DNA from 3 places in the Streptomyces sp. NPDC054932 genome. Region 2 is predicted to be linked to each of the others. Evidence: riboswitches for the same ligand, from Rfam matches in the RefSeq annotation. Region 2 holds a riboswitch; each other region holds the start of a gene.
What was found. Region 2 has a riboswitch for cyclic di-AMP ahead of ACWGE1_RS27345 (transglycosylase family protein). Riboswitches for the same ligand answer to the same signal wherever they lie in the genome.
Positions count from the first base shown of each region.

Region 1: linked by a shared signal. The riboswitch ahead of ACWGE1_RS14570 (M23 family metallopeptidase) and the one ahead of ACWGE1_RS27345 (transglycosylase family protein) in region 2 are both predicted to bind cyclic di-AMP.
Region 3: linked by a shared signal. The riboswitch ahead of ACWGE1_RS09875 (M23 family metallopeptidase) and the one ahead of ACWGE1_RS27345 (transglycosylase family protein) in region 2 are both predicted to bind cyclic di-AMP.

Region 1 covers NZ_JBSGXU010000042.1:3,792-10,917, forward strand. Annotated here, with positions in the region: gene hpnH (adenosyl-hopene transferase HpnH) at 1-49, shown strand, start outside; gene ACWGE1_RS14560 (aspartate aminotransferase family protein) at 46-1,464, shown strand; gene ACWGE1_RS14565 (tyrosine-protein phosphatase) at 1,503-2,294, opposite strand; cyclic di-AMP (ydaO/yuaA leader) riboswitch at 2,610-2,785, shown strand; gene ACWGE1_RS14570 (M23 family metallopeptidase) at 2,788-3,774, shown strand; gene ACWGE1_RS14575 (SGNH/GDSL hydrolase family protein) at 3,938-4,723, shown strand; gene ACWGE1_RS14580 (MBL fold metallo-hydrolase) at 4,822-6,021, shown strand; gene ACWGE1_RS14585 (ATP-binding protein) at 6,235-7,126, shown strand, end outside.
Region 2 covers NZ_JBSGXU010000121.1:17,096-24,221, forward strand. Annotated here, with positions in the region: gene ACWGE1_RS27330 (DUF501 domain-containing protein) at 1-460, opposite strand, end outside; gene ACWGE1_RS27335 (FtsB family cell division protein) at 521-1,009, opposite strand; gene eno (phosphopyruvate hydratase) at 1,109-2,395, opposite strand; gene ACWGE1_RS27345 (transglycosylase family protein) at 2,681-3,382, opposite strand; cyclic di-AMP (ydaO/yuaA leader) riboswitch at 3,385-3,557, opposite strand; gene ACWGE1_RS27350 (transglycosylase family protein) at 3,836-4,882, opposite strand; gene ACWGE1_RS27355 (cytochrome P450 family protein) at 4,975-6,261, opposite strand; gene ACWGE1_RS27360 (globin domain-containing protein) at 6,392-7,126, shown strand, end outside.
Region 3 covers NZ_JBSGXU010000024.1:44,230-51,355, forward strand. Annotated here, with positions in the region: gene ACWGE1_RS09870 (GntR family transcriptional regulator) at 149-826, opposite strand; gene ACWGE1_RS09875 (M23 family metallopeptidase) at 1,011-1,811, opposite strand; cyclic di-AMP (ydaO/yuaA leader) riboswitch at 1,825-1,983, opposite strand; gene ACWGE1_RS09880 (M16 family metallopeptidase) at 2,201-3,568, opposite strand; gene ACWGE1_RS09885 (M16 family metallopeptidase) at 3,589-4,941, opposite strand; gene ACWGE1_RS09890 (DNA gyrase/topoisomerase IV subunit A) at 5,224-7,126, shown strand, end outside.

The sequences.
Region 1 (7,126 bases), on a different contig from region 2:
GCGCGCGGCCCGGGAGACGATCGGCGGCAACCGGGACAAGTCGGCATGACCGCGCGGCCACAGGAGGAAGGGGGCGGCCGGGGCAAGGGCTTCGACCTCGGCGCCCTGCTGGCCGAGCGCGGCGCGGAGCGGTACGAGCTGCACGCCCGGCACCTCAACCACCAGCTGCCCCGCATGCTGCACACCATCGGCTTCGACAAGGTCTACGAGCGGGCCGAGGGCGCCCACTTCTGGGACGCCGAGGGCAACGACTACCTCGACATGCTGGCCGGGTTCGGGGTGATGGGCCTGGGCCGGCACCACCCGGTCGTCCGCCGGGCCCTGCACGACGTCCTGGACGCCCAGCTCGCCGACCTCACCCGCTTCGACTGCCAGCCGTTGCCGGGACTGCTGGCCGAGAAACTCCTCTCGTACAGCCCGCACCTGGACCGGGTGTTCTTCGGCAACAGCGGCACCGAGGCGGTGGAGACCGCTCTGAAGTTCGCCCGGTACGCCACGGGGCGGCCCAGGATCCTCTACTGCGACCATGCCTTCCACGGGCTCACCACCGGCTCCCTCTCGGTGAACGGGGAGGGCGGCTTCCGGGACGGCTTCGCACCGCTGCTCCCCGACACGAGGATCGCGATGGGGGACCTCGCGGCCCTGGAGCGGGAGCTGAAGCGCGGGGATGTGGCCGCCTTCGTCGTCGAGCCGATCCAGGGCAAGGGGGTCCTGGCCGCCCCGCCCGGATTTCTGCTCGCCGCGCAGGAGGCGCTGCACCGGCGGGGGGCGCTGCTGATCGCGGACGAGGTGCAGACCGGCCTCGGACGGACCGGGGACTTCTACGCGTACCAGCACGAGCCGGGCGTGGAGCCGGACCTGGTGTGCGTGGCGAAGGCGCTGTCGGGCGGCTACGTGCCGGTCGGCGCGACCCTGGGCAAGGACTGGATCTTCAAGAAGGTCTACTCGTCCATGGACCGGGTGCTCGTGCACTCCGCGAGCTTCGGTTCCAACGCGCAGGCGATGGCGGCGGGCCTGGCGGTGCTGTCCGTCATGGAGGACGAGGAGCTCGTGGCGCACGCCCGGGCGACGGGTGACCTGCTGCGCGGGCGCCTGGCCGCGCTCGTGGACGAGTACGAGCTGCTGCACGAGGTGCGCGGGCGCGGGCTCATGATCGGCATCGAATTCGGCCGGCCGTCCTCACTCGGCCTGCGCAGCCGGTGGACCATGCTGCAGGCGGCCCGCAAGGGTCTGTTCGCGCAGATGGTCGTGGTGCCGCTGCTGCAGAAGCACCGGATCCTCACCCAGGTCTCCGGGGACCATCTGGAGGTGATCAAGCTGATCCCGCCGCTGATCGTGGACGAGCGGGACGTGGACCGGTTCGTCGGGGCCTTCCGTCAGGTCATGGACGAGGCGCACGGCGGGTCCGGGCTGATCTGGGACTTCGGAAGGACGCTGGTGAAGCAGGCCGTCGCGGCGCGCTGACGGCCTGCCGCCCCTGCGGGGAACCGGTCCCGGGCGCGTCAGACCAGGAGCCGGTCGCGCAGCCGGTCGAGGGTCTCGGGCTTCAGCCCGAGGCCCTCCGCCAGGTAGGCGTCCACCCCGCCCCAGATCTCGTCGATGGTGTCGAAGGCGGCCACCAGGTACTCGGCGCGGGCGTCGAAGAGCGGCTGGAGCAGCTCCATCACCTCGGGGGAGCGGGCCTCGGGCGACTCGCCGCTGCGGCGGACGCGGTAGCGGCGGTGCGGGGCGTTCGACTCGAGGTAGTCCGCCACGATGGCCTCGCGCTCGACGCCCAGCGCGAGCAGCGTGACGGCGATCGACAGGCCGGCCCGGTCCTTGCCGGCGGCGCAGTGCATGAGGGCGGGGACGCTGTCCTCGGCGAGGGCGTGCACGACCCGGCTGTGCTCGGCGGTGCGGTCGCGGATGATCCCGCGGTACGAGTTCGACATCCGGGCCGCGGCCTTGCCGTCGCCCAGGAGTGAGCGCAGCTGGGCCAGGTCGCCGTCGCGGACCAGCCGCCAGAACTCCCGCCCGTCGGCCGGGTCCGAGAGCGGGATGTTGACGTTCAGGACGCCGGGCAGCTCGACGTCCGCCCCCTCCAGCGCGTGGTCGGCGCCGTTGCGGAAGTCGAAGACGGTGTGGAGGCCGAGCGAGGCGAGGAACTCTGCATCGCTTTCGGTGGCATGTGCGAGATGTCCGCTTCGGAACAGTCGTCCCGTCCTGACCGTTCGGCCGTCAGAAGTCGGCAATCCGCCCACATCGCGGAAATTGCGCACTCCGGTCAGCTCCGGCTCCTGTATCTGCTGGGTCAAAGCAACTCCTCCGCCACGTCGTGGGCCCTCTGTCCGAATTGCACTGCTTGGCGCCAACTTGCCATATCCGGAGGCGAGATCGGGCACGTCCCCGTGAGCCAGATCATACGGTGACCGTGAGTGCCTGATCGCTAAAGGCGAATGGCCCAGTCGGAGCGGCTGTTGACGGTGGGGAATGGACGGAGGGTGACCGGAATTTCGTCGGTCCCTCATGTCTGTGATTCCGTCAGGGAATTCATGGCTTGTTCCGTGCAGCCGCAAGGGATTACCTTCGCGATCGATCCGGGTGGACCGCCAAATCCTGCCGCCTCCCGGAAACCGCACCCGACCTATTCGTGCGGCAGGAGCGGGGGAACCAGGTAAGCCGCTGTCCCGGAGATCTTTTCGCCGGGACGGCTCGGGGTGAAGCCGTTCATGTCCCGTACATGTACGGCCGGACATCTCCAGTCCGAACCCGACAGCTCACCTCGCAGGCGCCGGAGAGGAATTCGTCATGCCTGCAAAGGGTAAGCACCGCCGCCCCAAGTCCCTTTCCCTTTCGCGCGGTTTCGCCGTCGCCGGAACCGGTGGCGCGGCCCTCGCGCTCCCGCTGATCGGTGCCGCCGGCGCCCACGCGGCCGGCGCCCCCGCCGCCGCGACGGCCGTGACTCCCGCGGTGGCCCCGCAGGCCCCGGCCGCGCTTCGGACGGCGCCCGTCGCCGCCGTGCAGGCAGTCCCGACCGTCTACACGGTCGTGCCGGGCGACTACCTCTCCAAGATCGCCGCCGAGCGCCGGCTGTCCGGCGGCTGGGAGCAGCTGTACGCCGACAACCGCGAGGCCGTCGGCAGCAACCCGTCGCTGATCCACCCCGGCCTGAAGCTGACCCTCGGTGGTCCGGGCGAGGCGGCTCCGGCCGAGCCCGCCCCCGAGGTCGCCCCCGAGGCCGCCCCCGAGGCCGACGCGAAGCCGGCCGCGGAGGCAGCGCCGAAGCCCGTCGCGAAGTCCTCCCCGAACAAGGCCCGCAAGCAGGCCGCGCAGGCCGCCCCGGCGCAGCAGGAAGCGGCCGCCGAGGCTCCCGCCGCGCCGCAGTCGGCCGGCGGCTTCGTGGCCCCGGTCGGTGGCGGGATCTCCACCCAGTACAAGGTCGCGGGCAGCATGTGGTCCTCCGGTTACCACACCGGCGTCGACTTCATCGCGAGCATGGGCACCACCGTCAAGGCGGTCGGCGAGGGCACCGTGGTCTCCGCCGGATGGAGCGGCTCGTACGGCAACGAGGTCGTCATCCGGCACGCGGACGGCAAGTACTCCCAGTACGCCCACCTGTCCCAGCTCTCCGTCTCCTCCGGCCAGAGCGTCACCGCCGGCCAGACCATCGGCCTCTCCGGTTCCACCGGCAACTCCACCGGCCCGCACCTCCACTTCGAGATCCGTACGAGCCCGTCCTACGGCTCTGACATGGACCCGATCGCGTACCTCCGCTCGAAGGGCGCGAGCCTCTGACGGCACCCGCCGTCGGAACTCCGACACGCGTGAGGCCGGGACCCGAGGGGGGTCCCGGCCTCACGTGTACTTATTCCTTATCCCTCGCGTGGTACAGATCACGGTCCGTCAACCCCTCATTACGTTGGCGTAGGTTGCTTTCGGGGGTGAAGGATGGGTTCTCGTGGCAGCGACGACGACGAAACTCAAGACCATCGGCTCGTACGCGGCGATCGGGGACAGCTTCACCGAGGGCGTGGGGGACCCGGGACCCGGGGATTCATTTCTCGGCTGGGCGGACCGGCTCGCCGTGCTCCTGGCCGATCAGCGCGAAGAGCATGACTTCCGGTATGCGAATCTGGCGGTGCGGGGGAAGCTCCTGGACCAGATCGTGGCCGACCAGCTTCCGAGAGCCAAGGCCCTCGCACCGGACCTGGTGACCTTCTGCGCGGGCGGCAACGACATCATCCGGCCCGGCACCGACCCGGACGACGTGGCGGAGCGGTTCGAGGCGGCCGTGGCCGACCTCACCGGATCCGTGGGCCAGGTCATGATCACCACGGGCTTCGACACGCGCGGCGTTCCGGTGCTCAAGCACCTCCGCGGCAAGGTCGCGACGTACAGCGCGCACGTCCGCGCCATCGCCGACCGCTACGACTGCCCGGTGCTCGACCTCTGGTCGCTGAAGTCCGTACAGGACCGGCGGGCGTGGGACACGGACCGGCTGCACCTCTCTCCCGAGGGGCACACGCGGGTCGCGCTGCGCGCCGCGCAGGTGCTCGGGCTGGACGTACCCGCCGACCCCGACCAGCCGTGGCCCCCGCAGCGGCCGCGCGGCTCGGTGGACGTGACCCGGGACAACATCCAGTGGGCGCGCGAGCACCTCGCGCCGTGGATCGGCCGACGGCTGCGCGGGGAGTCCTCCGGGGACCACGTCGAGGCGAAGCGGCCGGACCTGCTGCCGCTGTAGCGGGCGCGGGAGCCGGAAGCGGAATCCTTCGGGGCCGGTGTGCGTTGGGATGGTCGTAGAGCGACGACCATCCCGACCCGATCCTCCCTGGAGGCGCTTTGACCGGCTCCCGTCCCTTGCGTCCGCGGCTGCGTGCCCTGCGGCCCGAAGCCTTCGGTGCGGACCCGTCCGGTGCCCGGCTGGAGCGGATCCGCCGCTCGCCGAACTTCGCCGACGGCGTCTTCCAGAACCCGGTCGGGGCCCGGAACAGGCCCTCGGGGTCGATGGCGGAGTTCGCCAAGATCTACTTCCACCGGGAGCAGCGGGTCCGGCGCAGCCCGGCCGCGCCGATCCCGGTCCACCCGACGACCCTCGCGGACCTGGCGAAGCCGCCCGTGAGCGGCCTGCGGCTGACCTGGATGGGGCACTCCAGCGTGCTCGCGGAGATCGACGGGCGCCGGGTCCTGTTCGACCCGGTGTGGGGCGAGCGGTGCTCCCCCTTCCCCTTCGCCGGACCCAAGCGGCTGCACCCGGTACCGGTCCCGCTGGCCTCGCTGGGCCCGGTCGACGTCGTGGTCATCTCGCACGACCACTACGACCACCTCGACCTGCCGACGATCAAGGAGCTGGCCGGTACGGACACGGTCTTCGCCGTGCCGCTGGGCGTCGGCGCGCACCTGGAGCGCTGGGGCGTACCGGCCGACCGGCTGCGCGAGCTCGACTGGAACGAGAGCACCAAGATCGCCGGGCTCTCGCTCACGGCCACCCCCGCCCGCCACTTCTGCGGCCGCGGCCTGCGCAACCAGCAGCACACCCTGTGGGCGTCCTGGGTCGTCGCGGGCGACGAACACCGGATCTACCACAGCGGGGACACCGGCTACTTCCCCGGCTTCAAGGAGATCGGCGCCGAGCACGGACCCTTCGACGCCACGATGATCCAGATCGGCGCGTATTCGGAGTACTGGCCCGACATCCACATGACGCCCGAGGAGGGCGTGCGCGCCCACCTCGACCTGCAGGGCGGCACCCCCCACGGCACGATGCTGCCGATCCACTGGGGCACCTTCAACCTGGCCCTGCACCCGTGGGACGAGCCCGGCGAGGGCACGCTGACCGCGGCCGGCGGGGCCGGGACGGCCATCGCGCTGCCCATCCCCGGCCAGCCGTTCGAGCCCGGCGCCGCCGGGGCCCCGAGCGGGCCGTGGTGGCGTCCGTTCGTGGCGGCGGGCACACCCGTACCCCCCGCTCCGCCGCGGCCGGCGGTTCCCGACCGGGCGGCCCCCGTAGGCCGCGAGGAGCCCGAAGCCGTCGGTTCGTAGCGGCGGCCCCGGGGCGGCGCCGGGGCGGTCCGCAGGGCCCGACCGGCGCATTCGGGCTGCAGTGCGAGCGCTCCACCGGGAGCGGGAAGCACCCCCGCGAAGTTCACCAACTGGCGGTCCGGGGTGCTGCGATGGGGTCTAGCGTGGGTATTCGGTGATCAACACCGGGCCCCGGGAACGCTGGGGGCCGGGCCCCACGTACCGAGGACGCAGATGTCCGGACTCCGCGCCGCCCGCCACGCCCCGTCGAGACACGCCGTCACCGGTCCCGGTCGGCAGATACGCCCCCAGCTGGTGCGCGCCGCCGTACTGCCCACGCTCGCCGCCGGGCTCAGCGGCGCCGCCGCGGTGATCTTCACGCTCCAGCTCGGCGGGGGAGTCGGCGACCGCGACGCCCGGCTGTGGCCGGTGCTCACCGGCTGCGCCCTCCTCGTCGTGGGCGCTCTCGCGGCGGCCCTGCTCGGCGCCCAGCGCGCCGCCAAGGCCGTACGGGACCGGTGCGAGGCGCTGCGCCGTTCCAGCGTGCGCGGCCGCGGCGAGCTGAGCACGGCCGCCGACCGGCTGGAGCGGGGCGAGACCCCGCCCCGCCCGGTGCGCGGCGGTCCGAGCTCCCCGCCGCCCGGCGCGGACCCGGCCGGGATGGACGAGTTCTGGCTGCTCTCCCAGGAGCTGCGCGGTGCCCGCGAGCAGGCGCACACGACCCTCCTGCGGCTGGCCGGACCGGCCGCCCCGTCCGACAGCGAGCGCAAGGTCGAGGTCTTCGTCAACCTCGCGCGCCGTCTCCAGTCCCTCGTGCACCGCGAGATCTCGCTGCTGGACGACCTGGAGGACACGGTCGAGGACCCGGAGCTGCTCAAGGAGCTCTTCCACGTCGACCACCTCGCCACCCGCATCCGCCGCCACGCCGAGAACCTCGCCGTGCTGGGCGGCGCCGCCTCCCGCCGCCAGTGGACCAGGCCCATCGACCTGAGCGAGGTGCTCCGCTCCTCGGTCGCGGAGGTCGAGCAGTACACGCGGGTCAAGGTCGTGCCCCCGGCCGGCGGCAGCGTGCGCGGGCACGCGGTCGCGGACGTGGTGCACCTGCTGGCCGAGCTCGTCGAGAACG
Region 2 (7,126 bases):
CCTCGTCGCCGAACGGGTTCACACCGGGACCGGCGGCCAGGGAGTGGCCGACCAGCACGTGCAGGCACTTCACCCGGTCCGGCATGCCTCCGGCGCTCGGGAAGCCCTGGAGCACCTCGATGGCGTCGCGGCGCCGGATGTAGTCCTCGTGCGCGGCCTGGTAGGCGGCGGCGAGCTCCGGGTCCCCGGCGAGCCGGGCCTGCATCTCCTTCATCACGCCGTTGGCCTCCAGCGTGCCGATCGCGGAGGCCGCGCGCGGGCACGTCAGGTAGTACAGCGTCGGGAAGGGGGTGCCGTCGGGGAGCCGCGGGGCGGTCTCCACCACGTCCGGCTGCCCGCAGGGGCAGCGGTGCGCGATGGCGCGCAGCCCGCGCGGCGGGCGGCCGAGCTGCTGCTCGAACGCCTCGATGTCCGCGTCGGTCGGCTCGGTCCGGTCGGTCTGGGGCGGGGGCGTCTGCATGCCTGGAGGAAGTCTCTTCGTTCGCGGTTCTTATGACGGACAGATGTGCTGGGTTGCGGTTCAGTCGCCGGGGCGGTCGGCCTTGTCGACGCCGTCCCAGACGTTGGAGTACCAGGGACGGTCGGAGCCGGCGTGGCCGGTCCGGTGCGGCTCCGGGGGCTGGGCGCCGGGGTCGCTCATGATGTAGCCGATCTCCCCCGGGCGCAGGAAGTGCAGGTGCTTGCGCGCCTGCTGCTCCGCGTAGGCGTCGTCCTGCCAGCGGGCCTTCTCGTCGCGGAGCCGCTCCAGGCGGTCCCGCGCGGTCGCGGCGGCCCGCTGCTGCTCCGCGATCTCCGAGCGCTGGGAGACGTACTGGCGCATCGGATACGCGAGGGCGACGACCAGCGTACAGAGGACGAGCACCAGGAGCGCGGCGCGGCCGGTGAGCCGGCTGCGGCGGACCTGACGCCTCGACTGCGACCGGTAGACGTGGGCGGCGGTCCGCTCTCCGAGCTGCTTGAGCCTGGTCGCGGTGGAGAAGGTGGAGAACCGATCCCGGTTCCCGGCCATTGGTCCGCCTCCCCTAGGTACGCACTACGCAATACGTCCCCGCACACGGTACGGGACCGAGTGCGGGGACGTACGGAGGCCAGCCCCTCAGGGGGGTGATTAGCCCTTGAAGCGCGGGAAGGCGGAGCGGCCCGCGTACACGGCGGCGTCGTCGAGGATCTCCTCGATGCGCAGCAGCTGGTTGTACTTGGCGACGCGGTCCGAGCGGGCCGGGGCGCCGGTCTTGATCTGACCGCAGTTCACGGCGACGGCGAGGTCGGCGATGGTGACGTCCTCGGTCTCACCGGAGCGGTGGGACATCATGCACTTGAAGCCGTTGCGCTGGGCCATCTCGACGGCGTCCAGGGTCTCGGTCAGCGAACCGATCTGGTTCACCTTCACGAGCAGGGCGTTCGCGGAGCCCTCCTCGATACCGCGGGCCAGACGCTCCGGGTTGGTGACGAACAGGTCGTCACCGACGATCTGGACCTTGGCGCCGAGGCGGTCGGTGATGACCTTCCAGCCGGCCCAGTCGTCCTCGAACAGCGGGTCCTCGATGGAGACCAGCGGGTACGCCTCGACGAGCTCGGCGTAGTAGTCGGTCATCTCGGCGGCCGAGCGGGACTGGCCCTCGAACTCGTACTTGCCGTCCTTGTAGAACTCGGACGCGGCGACGTCGAGCGCGAGCGCGATGTCCTTGCCCGGGGTGTAGCCGGCCTGCTTGATGGCCTCGACGATGAGGTCGAGCGCGGCGCGGTTGGACTCCAGGTTCGGGGCGAAGCCGCCCTCGTCGCCCAGGCCGGTGGACAGGCCCTTGGTGTGCAGGACCTTCTTGAGGGTGTGGTAGACCTCGGCACCCCAGCGCAGCGCCTCGGAGAAGGACTCCGCGCCGATGGGGGCGATCATGAACTCCTGGATGTCCACGTTGGAGTCGGCGTGCGACCCACCGTTGAGGATGTTCATCATCGGAACGGGCAGCAGGTGCGCGTTCGGACCGCCGAGGTAGCGGAAGAGCGGAAGGTCCGAGGCCTCGGACGCGGCGTGCGCGACGGCCAGGGACACGCCGAGGATGGCGTTGGCGCCGAGCGAGCCCTTGTTGTCGGTGGCGTCCAGGTCGAACATGGCCTGGTCGATCAGGCGCTGCTCGGTGGCGTCGTAGCCGACGAGCTCCGGGCCGATCTGCTCGATGACGGCGAGGACGGCCTTCTCGACACCCTTGCCGAAGTAACGGTTGGGGTCACCGTCACGCAGCTCGATGGCCTCGAATGCACCGGTGGAGGCGCCGGACGGGACTGCAGCACGGCCGGTGCTGCCATCGTCGAGGCCCACCTCGACCTCGACCGTGGGGTTGCCTCGGGAGTCCAGGATTTCCCGGGCTACGACGACGTCGATGGACGGCACGAGCATCTCCTTCTGGGATGTGACGCTGAGTGTGCGGTGGCGTGTCAGGCCGTGGGATGGCCTTGCCGCCTAGAGCCTAACCGGCTCCGGGCACTCGGCCGCCCGACCGCCCGGACCCTGGGACGAAAAAGAGGCCGAATACCCCTCTTCCGGGACATACGTCTCATGATCATCGGCGTTCGGCGGCCGCGCGCAGCACCGCCCGGCGCGTGGAGCACGCGCCGGGCGGTGGACATCCTGCACACGGTCAGCTGACGCCGTGTACACGTTCTGCGGCCGTTGCCGCAGTGTTCAGCTGAGCTTGAGCTTCTGACCCGGGAAGATCAGGTCGGCGTCCGAGACGATGTCCTTGTTCAGCTCGAAGAGCTTCTCCCAGCCGCCCTTGACGCCGTTGGCCTCGGCGATGGTGCCCAGGGTGTCGCCCGGCTTGACCTCGTACGAGCCGTTGCCGGTCTTCGGCGCGGCCGGAGCCGCGGCGCGCTCGGAGCGGGTGGTCGGAGCCTCGGCGCGCTTGGTCTCCTTCTTCGGCGCGGCCTTGGTCTCGACCTTCTTGGTCTCGGTCTTCGGCTTCGGCTGCGGCTTGTTCTGCGCCGGGGTGCCGGAGCCGCCACCGTTGTACGAGGAGTTCGACAGGCCCTTGCCGCAGTGCGGCCAGGCACCCTTGCCCTGACCCTTGAGGACCTTCTCCGCGACGGCTATCTGCTGGGCCTTCGAAGCCTGGTTGGCCTGCGCGGCGTACACCTTGCCGCCGTACCCGGCCCAGGTGGAGGACGAGAACTGCAGGCCGCCGTAGTAGCCGTTGCCCGTGTTGATGGCCCAGTTGCCGCCGGACTCGCACTGCGCGACCTTGTCCCACTCGGAGGCGGTGGCGGCGCTGGCGCTGCCCGCGGCCATCAGCGGGGCTGCGACGGCCACACCGGCGACACCGGCGAGCGTGACGATGCGGACGGCCTTGGAACCGCGGCGGTGCTTGCCCTTGCCGGAAAGCAGCATGGAGTTCTCCTCACCGACGCCTACGAGGTGAGCTGTCGGGTTCGGGCGAGTGAGTTGCCCGGCCGTGCGACCTAGCGCACGTCTTAACCCCAAGCCGGTGGCGTGACCGTCTCTCAACGGCCGCTCCCGGCACCTACCTTGGTTCCCCCGCTCCTGCCTTCGGCGCTTGACGCGACGACTGTTCCCTCCGTCCGCCGGCAGGATTCGGCGATGCGGTCGAAGGAGCTCGCGGTGGCGAGCGATTCAGAAGGTAGACAGGTCTCTCCCCGATGTTCAACGAGGAACATCGGGGAGAAACGGGCCTACTTGCGCTCCTCACGAGGACGTTTGCGCAGGTGAGGGCGGGGTTTGCGGAAGCCCCCGGGCGAGACACGCCAGTTGACCGGAAGAGACGCATGTCTCACTTACAGAAAACCGACATTCAACTCTTTCCGGATAACTGAACTGTCCTTATTACGTAGTTAGATCCAGATTCTGGCCGGGCTTGATCAGGTCGGCGTCCTGACCGATGACCTGCTCGTTGGCCTCGTAGAGACCGTTCCAGCCGCCCTTTACGCCCTTGGCGACCGCGATGGTCGCCAGGCTGTCGCCCTCCTGGACCGTGTACGTGGGGTTCGACGCGGCACCGGACGGGGTCGACGGCTCGGCCGCCGGCGCACCGCGGTGCTTGCCGCTGCCCCCGACGGGAGTGGCACCCAGGGTCTCCGGGGTCTGCGGGGCCCCGGGGGCCGCCGGGTCGACCGGAGGCAGCCCCGGCGTGACGGGCGGGGTGGTGGGCGGAGTCGTGGGCGCGGTCGGGTCCACCGGCAGCGTCGGGTCCACCGGCAGCGTCGGCGCCGTCGGGTCGACGGGGGCCGGCGTGGTGGTCGGGTCGCCCGGGAGGGTCGGCTCGACGGGAGGCGTCGTCGGGATGTCCGGCGCGGGCATGACGGGCAGTCCGACGGACGGGGCGTCGGGAATGAGGAAGGGGGTGCCGGACGGGCTCGGGACCGGGGTCGGCGCACCGTAGTCCGTGGACGGCTTGCCGCCGCGGGTGGACGGAACGGCGTCGTCCGGACGGGACGCCGTGGGGGCGAGCGGGCCCTTGCCGCCGGGCAGACCGGGGTCCACCTGCGCGGCGGGGCTCTGCCGGTCCAGACCGGCCGAGGCCGCGCACATCGACCAGGCCTGCGGCCCCGTCGAGCCCAGCACGCGCTCGCCCACGGCGATCTGCTGCGACCGGCTCGCCAGGTCGGGGCGCTCGGCGAAGTCGAGCCCGCCGTTGCTCTGCCACTCTTCCTGGGTGAACTGGAGTCCGCCGTAGGCACCGCTGCCGTAGTTGGCACTCCAGGAGCCGCCGCTCTCGCATTCGGCGACCTTGTCCCAGGTCGACGTGTCGGCGGCAGCGGCGTTGGTGGCCGCCAGCAGCGGCAGAGCCAGGGCAGAGCCAGTGACTCCGGCTGTGACGACCAGCGCGGGGACCTGGCGGGGGCGTCTGTGTCGGCCGTTCCCGGAACGCATGTAGGTGCACCTTTCGCATAACAGCGGGGTAACGGCAGAACCTAGCGGCCTTAGAACGATTGTCACAAGTTCCGTCAGTAGCTGACTTTCAATCAGATAGTGCGCAAACGGTTTTGAGCCGTGAAGCGAACGGGAAGAGTACGAAGCCCTCGCATGATCAACCCCCCGCGCCAGCGCAGGTCTTGGGGTGGAACGGCGAGTTCCAGATCGGGCAGGCGGGTCAGCAGGGTCGCGAGCGCGGTCTGTCCTTCAAGTCGGGCGAGCGGGGCACCCAGGCAGTAGTGGATGCCGTGGCCGTACCCGAGGTGCTGGTTGTCGGTCCGCGAGAGGTCGAGGGTGTCCGGGTCCGCGAACCGCTCGGGGTCCCGGTCGGCGGCCGCGAGGACGACCAGGACCGGATCGCCGGTGCCGATCCGCATGCCGCCGAGGGTCAGCGGCTCGGTGGCGAAGCGCCAGGTCGCCAGCTCCACCGGGCCGTCGTAGCGCAGCAGTTCCTCGACCCCGGTGGCCAGCAGTCCGCTCTCCCCGGCGGCGAGGGAGAGCTGGAGGCGCTCGCGCTGGCCGGGGTTCATGAAGAGGGAGTGGACCCCGTTGCCGATGAGGTTCACGGTGGTCTCGAAGCCGGCGAAGAGCAGGATGAAGGCCATGGCGGTGGCCTCGCCCTCCGTCAGGTGGTCGCCGTGGTCGCTCGCCCGGATCAGGTCGGAGATCAGGTCGTCGCCCAGATCATCCCTTTTGCGGTGGATGAGTTCACCGAGGTAGGTCCGCATCTGCTTGACCGACCGGGCGACCCCGCCGCGCGGACCGCCGCCGTGGCGGATCATCATGCCCGCCCAGTCCCGGAAGTCGTCCTGGTCCTCGCGCGGTACGCCGAGCATCTCGCAGATGGCGTAGATGGGCAGCGGGAAGGCGAACTCGTGGATGAGGTCCGCCTCCCCCTTCTGCGCGAAGGCGTCGATCAGATGGTCGGTGAGCGCCTGCACCCGCGGGGCGAACTCGGCGACCCTGCGCGGGGTGAACGCCTTGGACACCAGCCGCCGCAGCCGGGTGTGGTCCGGCGGGTCGATGTTGAGCAGGTGCGTCATCAGCTCGGCCTTGCGCTCCCCCGGGATCCCGGTCTTGCCCTTGGCGTGCGCCGGCTCCGCGTGGTGCGCCGGATTCTTGCTGAGCCGCTGGTCGGCGAGGGCCTGGCGGGCGTCGGAGTACCGGGTGACGAGCCAGGCCTCGACCCCGCTGGGCAGCGTGGTGCGGTGCACCGGTGAGTGCTCGCGCAGCCAGGCGTAGGCCGGGTAGGGGTCGGTCGCGAACTCCCAGTCGAAGAGGGTGGGGCCCTCGGCGGAAGGGGCGTCGGAAGGGGTTTCGGGGGTCTGCTCGTGCACCCGATGACCGTATCCCGGCGCCGAGCGTCCATCCGATATGGGTGGTTCGTCGCGGCTGTCCGTAGATCGTCCATCCCTTGACGTGACCTTCTCCGACATTCCTACTTTCGGTTTTGTGGATGCGAGGATCTTGAAAAGCAGTTTCGCGGTGGTGGAGAGACGGGCCGAGCACGCGGTCAAGTTCTTCTACTCCCACCTCTTCTGGCACAACCCCGGAGTCCGTGCCCTCTTCCCGGACTCCCTCCACGACATGGAGCGCCAGCGGGACCGGCTCTTCGCCGCGCTCACCCACGTGATCGCCCACCTCGACGACGAGACCCTCGGCCCCTACCTGCGCGACCTGGGACGCGACCACCGCAAATTCCTCGTCCGGCCCGAGCACTACGCGGCCGTCGGCGCCAGCCTGCTCGCCGCGCTCGCGGAGACCTCGGGCGCCGCCTGGACCCCGCCGGTCGAAAAGGCCTGGTCCGAGGCCTACCAGGTGATGGCCGACGCGATGACGGCCGGCGCCGGGGCGAGCGAGGACCCGCCGTGGTGGGACGCGGAGGTGGTGCGCCACCTCCAGTACGGGCAGGACATCGGCGTCCTGACGCTGCGCCCGCACGTCCCCTTCCCCTATCTCCCGGGCCAGTACGCGAGCGTGAGCAGCGCACGGGTCCCGACGACCTGGCGCACCTACTCCATCGGCAACGCCCCCCGCCCCGACGGCACCCTCGACCTGCACGTCAGCCGGATCGACCGGGGCCGGCTGAGCACCGCCCTCGTCCGCGAGACGCGGCCGGGCGACGTGCTCCGGCTCGGCGCCGCCGGCGGGCAGCTGACCTTCCGCCGCGGGGACCGCCCGGTCAGCCTCATCGCCGCCGGC
Region 3 (7,126 bases), on a different contig from region 2:
CCGCCCGGCAGAGAAAATGGCCCGCCGAAATCCGGCGCACGCCGAATTGAGCTCCGCAGGAATTCCGCACGGCGAATTGACCCGCACAGAGCGGACCGGGCGCCGGACAGTGAATTCGCGCGATCCCACCCTTTGTATACGGCTCCTGTTAATGCCGGCCGCTCGACATGTTTACGGCAGGTTGCGAAGTCCTCACCGCCTGGCGGAGCCGCAGCCGGTGCGCCCCCGCCACCCGGTCGGCGTGCACCGCGGTCAGCGCCCGCGCCCGCTCGGCGTCGCCGCGCGCCACCGCGTCCACGATCGCGCCGTGCTCCGCCCAGGAGTCCACGGGCCGGGCCGGCGCCTCCACCGCGTACATCCACGTGATCTTGTGCCGCATCTGGGTGAGCAGCGCGATCAGCCCGGGGCTGCCGGAGGCCTGTGCGAGCGTCTCGTGGAACCAGCCGCCCAGGGACCGCAGGTCCTCCCCCTGGCCCCGCCTGGCCCGTTCCTGACCCAGCCTGACCAGTCCGCGCAGCACCTTGAGGTGTGCGTCGGTGCGCCGCCGGGCGGCTCTGGCGGCCGCCAGGGGCTCCAGGAGCATCCGCATCTCCAGCAGGTCCGCGGCCTCCTGCTCGGTCGGCTCCGCCACGCAGGCCCCCGCATGGCGCCGCGTGGTCACGAATCCCTCGGACTCCAGGGTCCGCAGGGCCTCGCGGACCGGGACGCGCGAGACCCCGTACCGGCGGGCCAGCACCTCCTCGGTCAGCCGGCCGCCCGGCTCGAACACCCCGGAGACGATGTCGTCGCGGATTGCTGTGCATACCGCGTGCGCAGGAATACGCAAGACCGAACCTCCGCCTATTTCCGACTGCCAGCCTCATTGCACGCACATGCGCGTGCTGCGACTCTATTGCAACACACGATAATTTCCGAGAGCGGCCGGAAATCCGAAACATTTGCACAAGAGCGCAACACAAAGGCCCCGGCTCGGGGAGCCGGGGCCTTCGGTGAAGCGGTGCGGTGCGGGGTCAGAGGCTGACACCGTGCGAGCGCAGGTACGCGATCGGGTCGATGTCCGAGCCGTACTGCGAGCCCGTGCGGGCCTCGAAGTGCAGGTGCGGGCCGCTGGAGTTGCCGGTGGAGCCCGACAGGCCGATCTGCTGGCCGGCGCTGACCTGCTGGCCGACTGAGACGCTCAGCGAGGTCATGTGCCCGTACTGGGTGTACGTGCCGTCGTTGTGCTTGATGACGACGTTGTTGCCGTACGCGCCACCCCAGCCGGCCTCGACGACGGTACCGATGCCCACCGCGTGGACCGAGGTGCCGGAGGCGGCGTGGAAGTCGATGCCCGTGTGGCTGCCGGAGGACCACATGCCGCCGCCCGCGTGGTACTGCGTGCTGACGTACGAGTCGTCGAGCGGGGCGACGAAGGTGTTGAGGCGCTTGCGCTCCTCCTCGCGGGCCGCACGCTCGGCGGCCTCGCGCTCGGCCTTGGCCTTGGCCTCGGCGAGGCGCTTGGCCTCCGCGGCCCGCTGCTTCGCGTCGGCCTCGGCCTGCGCCTTGACGGCGTCCTGCTCGGCGGCGCGGTGCTGGGACTCGGCCTGGGCGTTGATGTCACCTGCGAGGTCCTCGGCGACGACCACGGCACCCAGCCCGTTCTCCGGGGCGGAGCTGCTGTGGTTGTCCGCGGCGAAGGCCGGGGCGGCGAGGGAGCCGACCACACCCGTGGTGGCGATCGCGGCGATACCGGCGTAACCGGCGGTCTTCTTGCTCAGACGGCTGGAGCCACGGTGCTTACCGGTACCAGCGGGACGACTGCCAAACGCCATGAAGGGTTTGATCCTTTCCTTCCTTCTCGCCTACCGGGTTAGCTGACGGGTTCGGAGCAGGAAGGTCTCCTACGGGCCTCCTCTTGCGAGGGGGTCCGATTCACCCCAGGGACTCATGTGGGTCCCCGGCTCCCCAGGCTCGCGCCTGACGGGGACTCGGCGATCGCTGTCCGGTGCCGCGGGTGCGGCGGGCACAACTGACGGGCAGCACGGCCGACGCTAGGCGGATCATCAGTCAATCGCCAAACAGACGCGGCTTTTTGTTGCGTACGCCACACCGCATACAAGCAACCTCACCACTAAACGGACAAAAGGGGTTCCGGTGACCAAGTCACCAGAACCCCTTGCTGAAACCTTCAGCCGGCCATCGATCGGCCGTCACCCGGCCGTCAGTTGGAGACGACCGTGACCTCCCCGATCCCGAGCGCCCGCACGGGCTCCTCGATGAGCGTCGCGTCGCCCACCAGGACGGTGACCAGCCGGTCCGCCGGGAAGGCCTTCACGACCGCCGTGGTCGCCTCCACCGTGCCGGTCTCGGCCAGCCGGGCGTACAACTGCGCCTGGTAGTCGTCCGGCAGCTCCTGCTCGACCTGGTCGGCGAGGGTGCCCGCGACCGAGGCCGCCGTCTCGAACTTCAGCGGTGCCACGCCCACCAAGTTCTGCACGGCGACGTCGCGTTCGGCGTCGGTCAGACCGCCCGCCGCGAGGGTGTGCAGGACCTTCCAGAGGTCCTCCAGGGCCGGGCCCGTGTTGGGGGTGTCCACCGAGCCGCTGATGGCGAGCATCGAGGCGCCCTTGCCGTCCGCGGTGGAGCGCAGCACCTGCCCGAAGGCGCGCACGCCGTAGGTGTACCCCTTCTCCTCGCGCAGCACCTTGTCCAGGCGCGAGGTGAGGGTGCCGCCCAGGCAGTAGGTGCCCAGCACCTGGGCCGCCCACACCCGGTCGTGGCGGTCCGCCCCGATCCGGCCGATCAGCAGCTGCGTCTGGACCGCGCCGGGCCGGTCCACGATGACCACGCGGCCGGTGTCGTCCGCGGTCACCGGCGGCACCGGAAGGGCCGCGGCGGTGTTGCCCGTCCACGCGCCCAGGGTGTCCGCCAGCACGGCGTCCAGGTCGATGCCGGTCAGGTCACCGACGACCACCGCGGTGGCGGTGGCGGGGCGTACGTGGGCCTCGTAGAAGGCGCGCACGGCGGCGGAGTCGATCCGGGCGACCGTCTCCTCCGTCCCCTGGCGCGGCCGGGACATCCGCAGGTCGGCCGGGAAGAGCTCCTTGGAGAGCTGCTTGGCGGCGCGGCGCTGCGGGTTGGCCAGCTCGTGCGGGATCTCGTCGAGCCGGTTGCGCACCAGCCGGTCGACCTCGGCGTCGGCGAAGGCGGGGGCGCGCAGCGCCTCGGCGAGCAGGCCCAGCGCCTTGGGCAGCCGGGACGCCGGAACCTCCAGCGAGACCCGGATGCCCGGGTGGTCGGCGTGCGCGTCGAGGGTGGCGCCGCAGCGCTCCAGCTCGGCCGCGAACTCCTCGGCGGAGTGCTTGTCGGTGCCCTCGGAGAGCGCCCGGGCCATGATGGTCGCCACGCCGTCCAGGCCCGCGGGCTCGGCGTCGAGCGGGGCGGCGAGGTTGACCTCGACCGCCACGACCTGCTGGCCCGGCCGGTGGCAGCGCAGCAGGGTCAGCCCGTTGGACAGCTGCCCGCGGTCGGGGGCCGGGAAGGCCCACGGCTGCGGCTCGCCGGCCTGCGGCTGCGGGTGGAAGGTCATCGTGACGGCTGCGGTGTCGCTCACTGCTCCGCCCCCTCGTTCTCGTCGGACTCGTCGTGCTGGTCGGACTCGTCGGCTGCGATCGGCTCGTACACGAGCACCGCGCGGTTGTCCGGGCGCAGTCGGGCCGCGGCCACGGCCTGCACCTCCTCGGCGGTGACGTCGAGGACGCGCTGGACGGCGGTCAGCGCCAGCTGGGGGTCGCCGAACAGGACCGCGAAGCGGCACAGTTCGTCGGCACGTCCGGCCACCGTGCTCAGCCGGTCCAGCCACTCGCGCTCCAGCTGCGCCTGTGCGCGCTCCATCTCCTCGGCCGTCGGGCCCTCGGCGGCGAACCGCGCGAGCTCCTCGTCCACGGCCGCCTCGATGGCGGGGATCTCGACCCCGCTGGAGGTCTTGACGTCCAGCCAGCCCAGGGAGGGCGCCCCGGCCAGGCGCAGCATGCCGAAGCCGGCCGCGACGGCCGTCTGGTCGCGGCGTACCAGCCGGTTGTGCAGCAGGGAGGATTCCCCGCCGCCCAGGATGGTCAGGGCTACATCGGCGGCGTCGCACTCACGGGTGCCGTCGTGCGGCAGCCGGTAGGCGGCCATCAGCGCACGCGCCGGGACCTCCTCGACGATCTCCTCGCGCAGCTGCTCCCCGATGATCTCGGGCAGCGAGCCGTCGCGGGGCGGCTGCTTGCCGTCGTGCGCGGGGATGGTGCCGAAGTACTTCTCCACCCAGGCGAGCGTCTGCTCGGGGTCGATGTCCCCGACGACCGAGAGCACCGCGTTGTTGGGCGCGTAGTACGTGCGGAAGAAGGTCCGCGCGTCCTCCAGGGAGGCGGCGTCCAGGTCGGCCATGGAGCCGATCGGGGTGTGGTGGTACGGGTGGCCCTCGGGGTAGGCGAGAGCGGTGAGCCGCTCGAAGGCGGTGCCGTACGGCACGTTGTCGTAGCGCTGGCGGCGCTCGTTCTTGACGACGTCGCGCTGGTTCTCCATGGACTCGTCGTCCAGGGCGGCCAGCAGGGACCCCATCCGGTCCGCCTCCAGCCAGAGCGCGAGCTCCAGCTGGTGGGTCGGCATCGTCTCGAAGTAGTTGGTGCGCTCGAAGCTGGTGGTGCCGTTGAGGGAACCGCCGGCTCCCTGGACCAGTTCGAAGTGCCCGTTGCCCGGTACGCTCGCCGATCCCTGGAACATCAGGTGCTCGAAGAGGTGAGCCAGGCCGGTACGCCCCTTGACTTCGTGACGGGAGCCGACGTCGTACCAGAGGCAGACCGCGGCGACCGGGGTCAGGTGGTCCTCGGACAGCACCACGCGCAGGCCGTTGGCCAGCCGGTGCTCGGTCGCTGTCAGGCCGCCGGAGCCGGCCTGGGCTGTGGCCGTGTGACCCATGGGCATGTGGTCCCTTCGATCGCGATGCAGAGATTTCTTATCGACCTGCCACTGTATGCAAGCGCGCCGACCGCCGGATAAGTTCCCGGGTCACTCCCCCGCACTCCGTCCGGGGGACCCCCGGGGTCGGAGTCGGCGTTGTCGGTGCGTCGGGCCACAATGGTCCGCGTCGTACCCTCGCCGGACACCACGAGACCGCCGGACCCCGTCCAACCCCGCCAGACCCGTCAGAACCAGCCAGACACCCAGCACACCCCATTTTGGTTAAGGAGCCGCGCAGCGATGGCCCGCCGCAGCACGAAGACCCCGCCGCCGGAGGATTTCGAGGAGAAGATCCTCGACATCGACGTCGTCGACGAAATGCAGGGCTCCTTCCTCGAGTACGCGTACTCGGTGATCTACTCCCGTGCCCTGCCCGACGCCCGGGACGGCATGAAGCCGGTGCACCGGCGCATCGTCTACCAGATGAACGAGATGGGCCTGCGCCCCGACCGCGGCTACGTGAAGTGCGCCCGTGTCGTCGGCGAGGTCATGGGCAAGCTCCACCCGCACGGTGACGCGTCCATCTACGACGCCCTCGTGCGCATGGCCCAGCCCTTCTCCATGCGGCTGCCGCTCGTCGACGGTCACGGCAACTTCGGCTCGCTCGGCAACGACGACCCGCCGGCCGCGATGCGTTACACCGAGTGCAAGATGGCCGACGCCACGTCACTCATGACGGAGTCGATCGACGAGGACACGGTCGACTTCACCGCCAACTACGACGGCCAGGAGCGGGAGCCGGTGGCCCTGCCCGCCGCGTACCCGAACCTGCTGGTCAACGGCGCGTCCGGGATCGCGGTCGGCATGGCCACCAACATGCCCCCGCACAACCTCGGCGAGGTCATCGCGGCCGCCCGCCACCTGATCCGCCACCCGCACGCGGACCTGGAGGCGCTGATGCGCTTCGTACCGGGTCCCGACCTGCCCACGGGCGGCCGGATCGTCGGCCTCTCGGGCATCAAGGACGCCTACGAGAACGGCCGCGGCACCTTCAAGATCCGCGCGACCGTGGCCGTGGAGGACGTGACGGCGCGCCGCAAGGGTCTGGTCGTCACCGAACTGCCCTTCACGGTCGGCCCCGAGAAGGTCATCGCGAAGATCAAGGACCTGGTCGGCTCGAAGAAGCTCCAGGGCATCGCCGACGTCAAGGACCTCACCGACCGCTCGCACGGCCTGCGCCTGGTCATCGAGATCAAGAACGGCTTCCACCCGGAGGCCGTGCTGGAGCAGCTCTACAAGCTGACGCCGATGGAGGAGTCCTTCGGCATCAACAACGTGGCGCTGGTGGACGGGCAGCCCCTGACGCTGGGCCTCAAGGAGCTGTTGGAGGTCTATCTCGACCACCGCTTCGAGGTCGTCCGGCGCCGCAGCGAGTTCCGCCGCACCAAGCGCCGCGACCGGCTGCACCTGGTCGAGGGCCTGCTGGTGGCGCTCCTCGACATCGACGAGGTCATCCGGCTCATCCGGGACAGCGACAACTCCGCGCAGGCCAAGTCCCGGCTGATGGAGCGGTTCTCGCTGAGCGAGATCCAGACCCAGTACATCCTGGACACCCCGCTGCGCCGGCTCACCCGGTTCGACCGGATCGAGCTGGAGTCCGAGCGCGACCGGCTGACGGGCGAGATCGACGAGCTGACCGGGATCCTGGAGTCGGACAGCGAGCTGCGCAAGCTGGTCTCCGCGGAACTGGCGGCGGTCGCGAAGAAGTTCGGCACCGAGCGGCGTACGGTGCTGCTGGAGTCCGCGGGCACCGCGGTGGCGGCGGTTCCGCTGGAGGTCGCGGACGACCCCTGCCGGGTGCTGCTGTCCTCGACGGGCCTGCTGGCCCGCACGGCCAACGGCGACGCGCTGCCGGAGGAGGAGGGCGGCGCCCGCGCCAAGCACGACCTGATCGTCTCGCAGGTCGCTGCGACCGCCCGCGCCGATGTCGGCGCGGTCACCTCGTACGGGCGCCTGCTGCGGCTGTCGGTGATCGACCTGCCGCAGCTGCCGGACACGCACGCCGCGCCGAACCTGGCGGGCGGCGCCCCGGTCTCGGAGTTCCTCTCCGGGCTGGAGGCGGACGAGAAGGTGATCTGCCTGACCTCGCTGGACGAGTCCTCGCAGGGTCTGGCGCTGGGCACCGAGCAGGGCGTGGTCAAGC